3 regions of the Hafnia sp. CBA7124 genome follow, and region 2 is predicted to be linked to each of the others. Evidence: predicted binding sites of a transcription regulator. Region 2 holds the regulator's gene; each other region holds the start of a gene.
The links. Region 2 encodes PurR, which represses purine synthesis genes. Its sites were predicted from a motif close to CANGCAAACGTTTGCNTG; they were not measured.
Positions count from the first base shown of each region.

Region 1: guaB (IMP dehydrogenase) is a predicted target of PurR. The motif match lies at 1,834-1,851, and genes of this name have one in related genera.
Region 3: CPY98_RS18445 (NCS2 family permease) is a predicted target of PurR. The motif match lies at 2,773-2,790, and genes of this name have one in related genera.

Region 1 is NZ_AP017469.1:936,374-940,829, forward strand. It holds gene xseA (exodeoxyribonuclease VII large subunit) at 366-1,742, opposite strand; gene guaB (IMP dehydrogenase) at 1,913-3,379, shown strand; gene guaA (glutamine-hydrolyzing GMP synthase) at 3,484-4,456, shown strand, end outside.
Region 2 is NZ_AP017469.1:2,334,605-2,339,060, reverse strand. It holds gene CPY98_RS10760 (ATP-binding cassette domain-containing protein) at 1-51, opposite strand, end outside; gene CPY98_RS10755 (ABC transporter permease) at 48-1,694, opposite strand; gene purR (HTH-type transcriptional repressor PurR) at 1,698-2,723, opposite strand; gene CPY98_RS21110 (YnhF family membrane protein) at 3,078-3,167, shown strand; gene sodB (superoxide dismutase [Fe]) at 3,261-3,839, opposite strand; gene CPY98_RS10735 (C40 family peptidase) at 4,191-4,456, opposite strand, start outside.
Region 3 is NZ_AP017469.1:4,070,039-4,074,494, forward strand. It holds gene CPY98_RS18440 (Na+/H+ antiporter) at 1-970, opposite strand, end outside; gene CPY98_RS18445 (NCS2 family permease) at 1,208-2,575, opposite strand; gene guaD (guanine deaminase) at 2,829-4,145, opposite strand; gene CPY98_RS18455 (nucleobase:cation symporter-2 family protein) at 4,183-4,456, opposite strand, start outside.

The DNA.
Region 1 (4,456 bases), 1.4 Mb from region 2:
CCAATAAACAGGTAATGATAATAAACCGCCATTGTTAGAAACGAATGGTGATAATGTTTTATCTGTGAACTAGGAGATGTTTAATAAATATGATGATCCCCTAATAGCCTTAATGGGCTGTGAGGAATTAAAACAAAGCGGGTGTTTATAGAATGCACTGAGGATCACAGTTTTATTTTGCGTCGATTTCACGCCATTTTGCTTTCGATTCATAACCAATCAAAAGCAAAGTGAAATTTAAATGCGTTGTTTTTATCTATAAAGCAAGGAAGGGATGACAGAATAACGAAAGTGGGTATAAACAGGATTCAGGCCACCGCTTTTATTATGCGAAGTGACCTATATCACAGAACTCACTATTAGGCTTATGAGTTATATTTTGCACTACGTTTTTTAGGCAGCGCTGCGGTTGAAGTCACCGTGCTTTCTACCCACCCGTCTTGTACTCGGGTTTTTAACAGATCGCCATGAGCTACCTGCTTAATGCTTTTCAGCACACCGCCGCTGGGTGGCTGCGTCACGCTAAACCCACGTGCCAGCGTGGCGAGTGGGCTAACGCCTTCTAACTGCGAACACAATGCGCCAAAGTGTTCACGATTGCCGCTAAGCTGGCGTTGGACGAGTAATTCCAGCCGGTTGTGGAGCTGCTCGATGCGCTGTTGATGGCGCTGAATACGCGCAGAGGGCTGCTGTTGATTAAGGCGTTGGCTGGTGCGCTCTTGCTGGCGTTCCGCCAAGCGCAGGCGTGTTTGCACGGCTTCGTCCAAACGGCGACGTAGCTTAATCAGCAATGTGTGCTGACGAGCCAGACGCAGCTGCGGGTGCTGCTGCTGTAAACGATGATTCAGACGAGTAAAACGCTGCTGATGACGGGCGAGATAATAATCCATCGCCATTTCCATGCGCTGCTGCTGTGAAAGCATTTGGCGCATGAGCTCGGTTTGATTTCGGCTGACTAACTCTGCTGCCGCGGACGGCGTTGGTGCGCGCAGATCGCCGACGAAATCAGCGATAGTGACATCGGTTTCATGACCAACGGCGCTGACGATAGGGATAAGGCTGGCAAAAATAGCCTGCGCCACGCGCTCATCGTTAAAGCTCCATAAATCCTCAAGCGAGCCACCGCCACGGCCGACAATCAGTACATCACACTCTTTACGCTGGTTGGCTAATTCAATGGCGCGCACAATTTGCATCGGTGCATCGGCGCCTTGTACCGCGGTTGGATAAATGACCACTGGCAGAGACGGATCCCGTCGTTTTAATACGTTAAGGATATCGTGCAGCGCGGCACCGCTTGATGAAGTCACAACGCCAACGCAGTGGGCTGGCGACGGTAATGGTTTTTTGTGGGCAGGATCAAACAGCCCCTCTTCCTGCAAGCGTTGCTTCAACTGCTCAAACTGCTGTTGCAGCAAACCATCACCGGCTGGCTGCATACTTTCAGCAATCAGTTGGTAATCACCGCGAGGTTCGTACAGCGTAATGGTGGCACGCATCAAAATCTGCTGACCGTTTTGCGGGCGGAAAGTGACACGGCGGTTGCTATTACGGAACATCGCGCAGCGAACCTGAGCACGATCGTCTTTAAGCGTGAAGTACCAATGGCCCGATGAAGGCTGAGATAAGTTGGAGATTTCGCCTGATAACCAGATCTGCCCCATTTCCATTTCTAACAGCTGACGGACGGTCTGATTTAACCGGCTAACGGTAAAAATTGGTGGGGAAGATGGCAGTGACATGTGACGTAGATCAAACTCTAAATCAAGGTGTTAATCAGTCGATACTACATGCTTGAATGACCTTCGCAAGACTTTTTTGTAAAAAGTACTGGAGGCAACCGTTTTCGGCCTGTATAATGCCGCGGCAATATTAAATCTATTTGATTTACCACCCTGGTGAGATATTGCCCATGCTACGTATCGTAAAAGAAGCCCTAACGTTTGATGACGTTCTCCTAGTTCCTGCCCATTCTACCGTTCTGCCAAACACTGCCGATCTTAGCACTCAGCTGACTTCATCCATTCGTATGAATATCCCAATGCTGTCTGCGGCAATGGATACCGTTACCGAAGCGCGCCTCGCGATCGCGTTGGCACAGGAAGGCGGTATTGGTTTCATCCACAAAAACATGTCTATTGAGCGTCAGGCTGAAGAAGTTCGTCGCGTCAAAAAACATGAAAGCGGCGTGGTAAAAGATCCTCAAACTGTGACGCCAACCACTACTCTGCGCGAAGTGAAAGAGCTGACCGAGCGTAATGGCTTTGCGGGTTATCCGGTTGTCACTGACGATCTGGAGCTGGTGGGTATCATCACCGGTCGTGACGTGCGTTTTGTTACCGATTTGGAGCAGCCAGTGACTGCGGTAATGACGCCGAAAGAGCGTTTGGTTACCGTGAAAGAAGGTGAGGCTCGCGAAGTTGTTCTGCAGCGCATGCACGAAAAACGTGTGGAAAAAGCGCTGGTTGTTGATGAAAACTTCCACCTGTGCGGCATGATCACCGTTAAAGACTTCCAGAAAGCAGAGCGCAAGCCTAACGCGTGTAAAGACGAGCATGGCCGTCTGCGCGTAGGTGCTGCGGTAGGCGCGGGTGCAGGCAACGAAGAGCGCATTGCCGCGCTGGTTGAAGCCGGCGTTGACGTACTGCTGATCGACTCTTCCCATGGCCATTCTGAAGGCGTGTTACAGCGCATTCGCGAAACTCGCGCTAAATTCCCTGACCTGCAAATTATCGGCGGCAACGTGGCTACGGCTGCGGGCGCAAGAGCATTGGCTGAAGCCGGTGTGAACGCGGTTAAAGTAGGTATCGGTCCTGGTTCTATTTGTACTACACGTATTGTTACCGGCGTTGGTGTTCCACAGATCACCGCCGTTTCTGACGCCGTTGAAGCGCTGGAAGGTACCGGTATTCCTGTTATCGCCGATGGCGGTATCCGCTTCTCCGGTGATATCGCCAAAGCACTGGCCGCTGGCGCAAGCTGCGTCATGGTGGGTGGTATGCTGGCTGGTACTGAAGAATCTCCGGGTGAGATCGAACTGTATCAAGGCCGTTCATTCAAATCATATCGCGGTATGGGATCACTGGGCGCGATGTCTAAAGGTTCTTCTGACCGTTACTTCCAGAGCGATAACGCTGCCGACAAACTGGTTCCTGAAGGTATCGAAGGCCGCGTAGCTTACAAAGGTCACCTGAAAGCAATTATCCATCAGCAAATGGGCGGTCTGCGCTCATGCATGGGTTTGACCGGCTGTGCAACCATTGATGAACTGCGTACCAAAGCTGAGTTTGTTCGCATCAGCGGCGCAGGGATTCAAGAAAGCCACGTTCACGATGTGACCATCACCAAAGAGTCACCGAACTACCGCATGGGTTCGTAATATCTTTACAGGTGGCGAGGACGCAAAGCCGATTCTCGCCGCTGAATATTCAGTGACCTATTTTCGTTTTTTTTGGCTATTTATTTTTCTAAACAAGGCCTTACATGACTCATAATATTCATAAGCATCGCATTCTGATTCTGGATTTCGGCTCCCAATACACTCAGCTTCTGGCACGCCGCGTACGTGAGATCGGCGTATATTGCGAGCTGTGGGCATGGGATGTCACCGAAGAGCAGATCCGTGAGTTCAACCCAAGCGGTATTATTCTGTCCGGTGGCCCTGAAAGCACGACTGAGAACAACAGCCCACGTGCTCCAGAATATGTCTTCACTGCCGGTGTGCCTGTTTTTGGCGTGTGCTACGGCATGCAGACCATGGCGATGCAACTGGGTGGCCATGTAGAAAGCTCAAACGAACGTGAATTTGGCTATGCGCAGGTTGAAGTGACCGCGCACAGTAAAATGTTTGACGATATCAAAGACTCTCTGACAAAAGACGGCACCCCAGTGCTGGACGTTTGGATGAGCCATGGCGATAAAGTTACCGCGATCCCTTCTGATTTCGTTACCGTTGCCAGCACTGAAACCTGCCCGTACGCTATTATGGCGAACGACGAAAAGCGTTTCTATGGCGTTCAGTTCCATCCTGAAGTGACTCATACCCATCAGGGCCAGCGCATGCTGGAGCGTTTCATTCTGGACATCTGCGGCTGTGAAGCTCTGTGGACACCAGCCACGATCATCGAAGATGCGGTAGTGCGTCTGCGTGAGCAAGTGGGCGAAGATGAAGTTATTCTGGGCCTGTCTGGCGGCGTTGACTCTTCTGTGACCGCGCTGCTGCTGCATCGTGCTATCGGTAAGCGTTTGACCTGCGTATTCGTTGATAATGGTCTACTGCGCTTGAACGAAGGCGAGCAGGTGATGGAGATGTTCGGCGATAAATTCGGCCTGAATATCATCCACGTTAAGGCAGAAGAACGCTTCCTAAGCGCGCTTTCTGGCATTAACGATCCAGAGGCTAAACGTAAAACTATCGGCCGCGTATTCGTTGAAGTCTTTGATGAAGAAGCGTGTA
Region 2 (4,456 bases):
CGGTCTATCATCGAGATAAACCTGGAATTGCTCAAACGCTAAAGCCGTCACAGTTTTTTGTTCCTTGTCAGTATGAATGGCAAAAATAGCGCGATACCGTAAACCAAAAGTGGGATGAACGTTTGCCACAGAGCCGCAACGGCGGCCATGCGGCGATCGATACCGGATGCATAAGCGACGGTTTCCGTTGCCAACGTGGGGAAGCGCCCAGCGCCTAAACCCAGCGTGGGTAAATATAATCCTATGCTAACCGCGAAACCTAATGCGACGGAAAGCGCCAATGGCTTACTCAATAATGGGATCTTGATGCGCCAGAAACAGGTCCAAGGCGACTTTCCAAGTGATTGTGCGGTATAGATCAGCCGCGGATCGAAAGTCTGCCACGTGCCGCTGAGGCTAAGAAAAAAATACGGAACGATAAACACCATATGAGCAAAGATCACGCTGGGCAGCAGACCAATCACATCCAACCAAGCGGCCATGTGCTGCAAGCCGAAAATTAGGCTGATTTGTGGAGTCAACAGCGGGGCGAGCAGAAACCATGAGTTTGTATTTCTACGCGTATAAAATTGCCATTCCAAAAAACCAACGCACAGAAGTAAACCTAACAGATTCGCCACACTCGCAATGAGCAGACTATTTATGATCGGAGTACTAAGCTGATGAACGCTGGTAAGCCAATAATCATAGCTCCACTGTAGTGGAAAAGAAGACGAGAAAGGCCAACGCCATGCAACCGACCACACGAAGAGTACCGCATAGGCGCCCAGCGTTAACACAATACCCATTGCCCAGAGTGGGGTAAGCGGCATGCGCCACGTGCTGCGCCTTTGTCCATAAGCGTTGCGGCAATATGTTAACCAGCTCTTTTCAGCATATCGCCACGCACCAAAGCTGGCTAATGTGATAACAATAAGTAGCAGCGTACCAGCAGCGGCTAAAGATTGATGCCCCATCGAGGGTTCGCTTATCCATTGCCAAACTAACAACGCCAAGGTTGTGGGCTGCTGTGGCCCCAATAGAATCGCAATATCTACGGTGGATAGGCCAAAGGCGAGCACACAAAACAACGGCAAACGCAGAGCCACAAGTATTTGCGGAACTAATAGCAACCACCAGGCTTTCTCACTGTGGTAACCCAATGCGTTAGCAGCCTGCATCTGGCGAGCGACATCAATTCGACCCGCGATGTTAAACGCCATCAAAAATAAAAAAGGTGTCTCTTTGATCACCAATAAAAGAATTAAGGATAGGGCATAAGGGTCATTGACGATTGGCCAATCTGGCGGGCGCACAAAACCCGTAAATGTTGGGGATATAAGCCTGAGTAGCCAACCTGAGGGGGATAACAGCAGTATGAGACCGGTCGCCAGTGCAATATGCGGCATGGCTAAAATCGCACTCGAAATAGCGCGAGCGGTGCAGCTGGCGCGCTGTATAACCTGACTGCAAAGCGCTAATGCCAACCAAAGTGATATTAACGTCGCGGCGATTGCACTCCATAAGCTCAGGCCAACTGAGCGCATCAAACCTGGCCATTGGAGTAAAAGCGTCCACGGCTGGATGAAGGTGTTGAAAGAGGAAATGTCAGACAGCGGCTGAGTCAGTGCCAAGAGCGCTGCCAATATTGGCAACGCTCCTGCTATGAACAGCCCAACGGGGAACAGCGCTAAAAGAAAAGGGCTGTTCTTCATCACTTAGCGGCGATAGTCCAGATATGGGCCATCGGCAACGGAGCGGCGTTCCACCAGTTTTGGATGCACCTCGATCGTTTGAGAATCTTCACGCTTGCTCACGATACGGTCGAGTAGCATGTCAAAGGCCATTGAGCCCAAACGCTCTTTCGGCTGATGGATGGTGGTCAACGCTGGTGAGAAGTAGCGGGCGTTGCGCACGTTATCATAACCGATCACCGATATATCCTGCGGTACACGCAAGCCCATCTCATCGGCGGCACATATTGCGCCCATCGCCATGATGTCCCCACCCACAAAGACCGCCGTTGGGCGATTTTTTTGCGACAGAATTTGATGCATGGCTTTGTAACCGGATTCTGGCTCGAAATCGCCTTCTACCATCCACTCATCACGAGCGGGAATGTTGGCTTCTTGTAGGGCTTTCAGGAAGCCGCGTAGGCGACCTCCGCCGGTGTTACGAGAAAGCTGACCGGTAATCGCCCCAATATCACGATGACCACGTTCAATTAAATAGCGGCCGGCTAAATAGCCACCTTCGAACGCATTATCCTGAATGGCATCGGTAAAATCACTGCGTTGTGTCCCCCAGTCCATCACCACCATTGGAATATTGCGGTAGTCCTCAAGGGTTTGCAGCAGATTTTCTGGGTATTCAGAACACATCACTAATAATCCATCGACGCGTTTTTGCGCCAGCATCGCTAAATAAGCTTTTTGCTTTTCAGGGTTGTTGTGAGAGTTACATAAAATGAGCGTATAGCCTTGGCTGTAGCAGGCGTTTTCAACGGCCTCAATGACCTCAGCAAAATAGGGCGCCTCGCTGGACGTCGCCAGCAAACCGATCGATTTGGTGTGGTTAACTTTCAGGCTACGGGCGACGGCGCTGGGAGAGTAGTGCAATTCTTTAATTGCTTCCCAAACCGCGGTCTTGGTCTCTTCTGCGACAAAACGCGTCTTATTAATAACGTGAGACACTGTCGTGGTTGAAACGCCCGCGCGTTTTGCCACATCTTTAATCGTTGCCATGAAACAGATGACTCCTAAGCTAATGTAACTATGACATAGCTATTGTGTTAATCGTTTGCTTACGTACATCAAAATACACTGATTACAATCGCATCAAAGAGAGGAATATGCGGATATATCAAGCGCCAGCCTATTCTTTTACGTTATGAAAGCTGATACGTAGCAGTAAACCGTAAATTTTGGCCTATAAAATGCAAAAGGGGAAGTCAAAATTGTGTGTTAACAGAAAGAATAATCGAAAGTTTTACTGCGTGCGATCCCATTTAAGGTATGTGAAAATGATTTCACACACTTTCTGCAAGTGTTTATGTATAATCAAAATTGATCTGATAACGAAATGCGGGAGAAGAAGAAATGGAAACCGATCTGAAATATTCTCTAATGACAACGGTCGCAGCACTGGCTGTGATTGTTATCTTTAGTTTTGTTGCTGCGCTACATTGATTTATCGCTAAGTTTTTTATCGATAGCCATTAACATGGCTAAAACAAAAGGCGGTCAGTTGACCGCCTTTTTCATGTACGTCACTCAGCAAACTTATGCCAAGTTTTTCGCCACGAATTCCCAGTTTACCAGAGCCCAGAAGTTCTCCAGATATTTAGGACGCGCGTTGCGATAGTCGATGTAGTAGGCGTGTTCCCAAACGTCCACGGTCAGCAGTGGTTTGTCACCGTTGGTCAGTGGAGTTGCAGCGTTTGAGGTGTTTACAATCGCCAAAGAACCGTCTGCTTTTTTAACCAGCCAAGTCCAACCAGAACCGAAGTTGCCAATGGCAGATTTAGTCAGTTCTTCTTTGAATGCATCAAATGAACCAAACGCTTTGTTAATGGCTTCAGCCACGGCGCCAGTTGGTGCGTTGCCACCTTTTGGTGACAGGCAATGCCAGTAGAAGGTGTGGTTCCAAACCTGAGCAGCGTTGTTGAAGATACCGCCAGTAGAGGTCTTGATGATCTCTTCCAGTGATTTACCTTCGAACTCAGTGCCTTTGATCAGGTTGTTCAGGTTTACCACATAGGTATTGTGATGCTTACCGTAGTGGTATTCCAAGGTTTCTGCGGAGATGTGCGGTTCGAGTGCGTTTTTTTCGTATGGTAATGCAGGTAATTCAAAAGACATTGCTCTCTCCTATTATTGCTCTATTTTGCAATGAAACAGTTACACGTAAGTGTTTTATGTTTCATGCATCACACCAACGTTAATGTCAGTGAGCGGGTTTTTAAAATTGAAACGATCTTGTTGTGCTCTTGTTATGGGGATCGATTTTAGCAAGTTTTGAATCTAATAACAGGCAAAATTTTTGTTTTTGGTTATCAATTGGCGATTTGTGCACCATTCGTTCAAAACGGCCACAGAACATAAAATAAGGGGAGGGGATAATACAAAGATGGGGTAAATCTAAATGATAGGGATTATCACAAAATGCAATGAATCCCTACCATAAGTCTGTTTAACAATGATCTTCTGCTATTAACGAATCGTTTTTGGCGTCATCACGCGGCGAGCGCCAACGTAGTGTCCTTGCCAATAATCGTTATCTAAATAGCTGATCCGAATTTGTTCGCCGGTGCGAGGTGACTGAATGAATTTTCCCTCACCCATATAAACACCCACATGGTCGGCGGCACCCCGATTATTAATACGGAAGAAGACCAAGTCGCCTTTTTGTAGCTCTGTTTTTTTCACCGGAGCCGCATCACGCAGATGATACATTTCATTGGCGGTACGAGGGATCT
Region 3 (4,456 bases), 1.7 Mb from region 2:
ACACTAACGCAACGTCAGTGAACAGGAACCATGTCTGGATGGTAGGATCGCGCTCCGCCTGAATAATGGAACTCTCCAAAATCCCCGGCAGTTGCAGCCCCAACATGATAAAGACCATGCCGTTAAACACAAACTCGAGCATTGCCCAAACGCTGTTAGCGCGCAGTCGCATCGTCAATGGTGCATTACGAATCACGCCCGACTGGCTGATGGTCATGCCCGCCGCAACCGCGGCCAAAATACCGGAAACGCCCACGTGTTCAGCAATCAGATAGCTGGCAAACGGCAGCAGCATCAAGAATACGATTTGCGTGGCAGGATCATCGCCCGCCCAGCGGCTCATAAGGCGCAGCGATTTACTGTATAGCCATGTCACGGCAACACCGGCGAGCAGACCACCAATCGCGACTTTAAGGAACTCAAGCGTCGCACCGCCCACGGTGAACACCATCGTGCCCATCGCAACGGCGATAGCAAACTTCAGCGCAACCAGACCAGACGCATCGTTCATCAGGGCTTCGCCTTCCAGCACGCCCATAATGGTTTTTGGAATGCGGCCTTTGCCCACGATCCCACCTAACGCCACGGCGTCAGTTGGCGAGAGCACGGCGGCCAGAGCAAACGCAGCCACCAAAGGAACTTCAGGCAACAGGATGTGCAGGAAATACCCGACGCCAACCACCGTGATGAGCACCAGCACCAGCGCCAGACCTAAGATCTCACGCCCGTGGTGTAAAAATTCTCGCGTTGGCGTTTTCCACCCGTCAGCAAACAGCAGCGGAGGGATAAACAGTACGAGGAAAAGTTCAGGGTCAAAATCGACGTGCAGGCCAAAATGCGGCCATGCCAGCAGAGCCCCGATAGCAATCTGCATCAGCGGCAACGGTATTTGGAACGGCAACATACGCGTTACCACCCCAGATAAAGACACCACTAGGATCAGGATCAGAATAGTAAAGAAGATTTCCATGCTTTCCTTAGTCTCACTACAAAATACAACCGCGTTTTGCTTATAAATACCCTTTCAAACATATCACCTTATGATTTTTGTCCTAAAGGAAAAAGTGTGCAAATAGGCTGAGATTTACCTGAAAGTAACCAATGGTATTATTTCTGTTGAAGATAGCGACCGCAAGCGGTCATCACATAAAAACAAAGAGCGCCCTTAGGCGCTCTTATAAACGTTATCGGTTTTCACGCAGCAAACTTAAATTGCCCAGCCGCCTGCATAAAATGCCACCAAGGCAATCGCGATGATTACCGTGCCCACATTCAGCTTGCGCCACTCATTGGAGAAGATACGGCCAACCACTAAAGTGGTGAAGCCCAGCATAATACCGGTCACAATGTTACAGGTCAGAACGATAAACACCGCGCATACCAAACCAGACATCGCATCAACGAAGTCATTGAAATCCAGCTTGGAAACATTGCTCAGCATCAGCAGGCCAACATACATCAGCGCCGGTGCCGTTGCGTATCCCGGAACCAAATAAGACAGCGGAGACAGGAATAAAATCAGCAGGAACAGCACGCCAACAACGGTAGCCGTGAGTCCGGTTTTACCACCGGCTGCCGTACCCGCCGCAGATTCGATATACACGGCCGCAGGGGAAGCACCCACAAAACTCGAAACAATGCTGCTTACGGAGTCAGCGGTTAACGCCTTGCCACCGCTGATGATTTGGCCGTCTTTATCCAACAGGTTTGCCTGACCAGCCACCGCACGGATCGTACCGGTCGCATCAAAAACTGCCGTCATCACTAACGCCAGCACGCTTGGCAGTACCACTGGCTGCAATGCCCCCATGATATCGAGGCTAAAGATCAGCGATGAACCATCGGCTGCAGACAGGCTTGGCAATGCAAACAGTCCCTGATATTTCACGCTTGGGTCAAAAATCAGCCCGACGATTGAAATACCAATGATCACCAGCAAAATTCCGCCTGGAACTTTTAGCTTTTCCAAGCCGAAGATAATGGCAAGCCCTAGCAAGGACATCATCACAGGGAAAGAAGTGAATGCCCCCAGCGCCACCGGCAGCCCTTCAAGTGGGTTTTTAATCACTAAGCCCACGCCATTTGCGGCAATCAATAGCAGGAATAGCCCAATACCAATCCCCGTTCCGTGAGCAATCCCCATCGGCAGGTTATGTAATATCCACGAACGGATCCCCGTGACCGAAATCAGGGTAAACAGAACGCCCATCAAGAATACAGCGCCTAAAGCCACTGGAATACTGATGTGCTGCCCGAGCACCAAACTAAACGCGGTAAACGCCGTCAGGGAAATCGCACACCCGATGGCCATTGGCAGATTCGCCCACAGCCCCATTAGCAAGGAACCAAAAGCCGCCACTAAACATGTTGCAACGAACACGGCTCCAGGGGGGAATCCCGCCTTACCCAACATGCTCGGCACAACGATAACGGAATACACCATGGCAAGAAAAGTAGTCACCCCCGCCAACACTTCTTGGCGAACGCTGCTGCCACGAGCCGAAATTTTAAAGTAAGCGTCAAGCGAACCGCCCGATTTACCCGCTGACCCTTCTTGAGATGAATTGCTAGACATATTGATGTCCTCTGAGTGTTTTAACATTGCGCATGATGACAATAATGTTGTTCAAGATTGCTAACGCCTGAACCTGCGTTTTTCTTATTACCGTAACTTTGCGATATCCATTTGCGGTATCTATAACTTGCTACGAAACCACAAAGCAAACGATTACCCCATCAAGCACATCAGTCATAAAAATGGGACGGTTATTTAAGGCAAACGATTATCTGGCCTATAAACCGTCATTTCAACTAAAGATATCGACATTTTAGGTGCGTTCGTACACTAATTGTCCATCCACGTAGGTTCTGTAGATCGAACGGTCATCGCCAAGCGTCATCATCACGAATAATTTGTCCATGAGAGTCACAGAGTTATCGTAACGAAGCTGCTGTAACGGCGTTGCCGTTGGCTCTAAAACCACAAAGTCAGCCTCTTTGCCGACATTGAAATTACCGATGATGCCATCAAGCCCTAATGCTTTGGCACCGCCTAGGGTCGCCAGATAAAACGCTTCATAGGCCGACATTCGCCACCCTTGAAGCTGCATCACTTTGTACGCCTCATTCAGCGTTTGCAGCATATTGAAGGTGGTTCCAGCGCCGATATCCGTTCCCATGCCGACTTTAATCTGCTTATGCCACGCTTTTCTCAGGTTGAACAAACCGCTGCCGAGATACAAATTCGACGTTGGACAAAACGCGATCGACGAGCCGGTGTCGCGCAAACAGTCCCACTCGGACTCTTCTAAATGTACGCAGTGCGCAAAAACGCTATTTTTACCGGTTAACCCATAGTGATGATAAACGTCTAAGTAGCCCTTTCGTTCGGGATACAGAGCTTTAACCCACTCAATTTCGTCTTTATTTTCACAAAGATGGGTATGTAGATACGTGTCGGGATACTCTTCACGCAGCCGCTGCGCCATTGCCAGCTGTTCTGGCGTTGACGTTGGGGCAAAGCGCGGCGTAATGGCATAGAGCAAACGCCCGTTGTGGTGCCAGCGTTCGATCAGTGCTTTGCTTTGGCTATAGCTGGTTTGCGCCGTATCGAGCAAATAATCAGGGGCATTGCGATCCATCATCACTTTGCCTGCGATCATTCGCATATTGATGTTATGCGCGGCCTCAAACAGCGCATCAACCGATTCAGGGTGAACGGTGCCAAATACCAGCGCCGTGGTGGTGCCGTTGCGCAATAGTTGCTTGATAAAGAAAGCGGACATTTCGCGCGCGTATTCAATGTCGTTGTAACGCCGCTCGGCGGGGAACGTATGTTTATTCAGCCATTCCAGCAACTGTTCACCATAGGCTCCCACCATTTCGCTTTGCGGATAGTGAATATGGGTATCCACAAAACCGGGCACGATCATTTTTCCGCTGTAGTCACGTACGCGGATACCTTCTGGAATGAGATGCTTACCTTCCTGCCATGTGCCAAACCACTCAACTTTCCCACTGCGGAGCAGCATTAAGCCGTCTTCAATAAAACGCAGATGAGATTCAATTTCCTCAGGCTGCTCTACTGTTTTGACGATATCTAAAAAATTACCGCGTATCGCTTTCAAAGAATGTTGTCCAGACATGATGTTTTCTCCATAAACATGTCAGTGTGATGAACGACTACTTCGCTTGAGTAAAATTCTCAGTCACGGGCTTAATCAGTTCTTCCAACTCATCTTCTTGACCACGCTTATTCACTCTAGGGATCAGCAGGTTAAGAATGATGGCGGTTACGCCACCCGCACAGATAGGGTTTTCAAACAGCACATAAATAGAATCAGGAAGAACACGGAAGATTTGCGGATCGTAGGAAACACCCAGCCCAATCCCCAGCGCAGTTGCCACAATCAGAGTTTCACGCCGATCCATACCGCCACACAGAATGATTTTTATC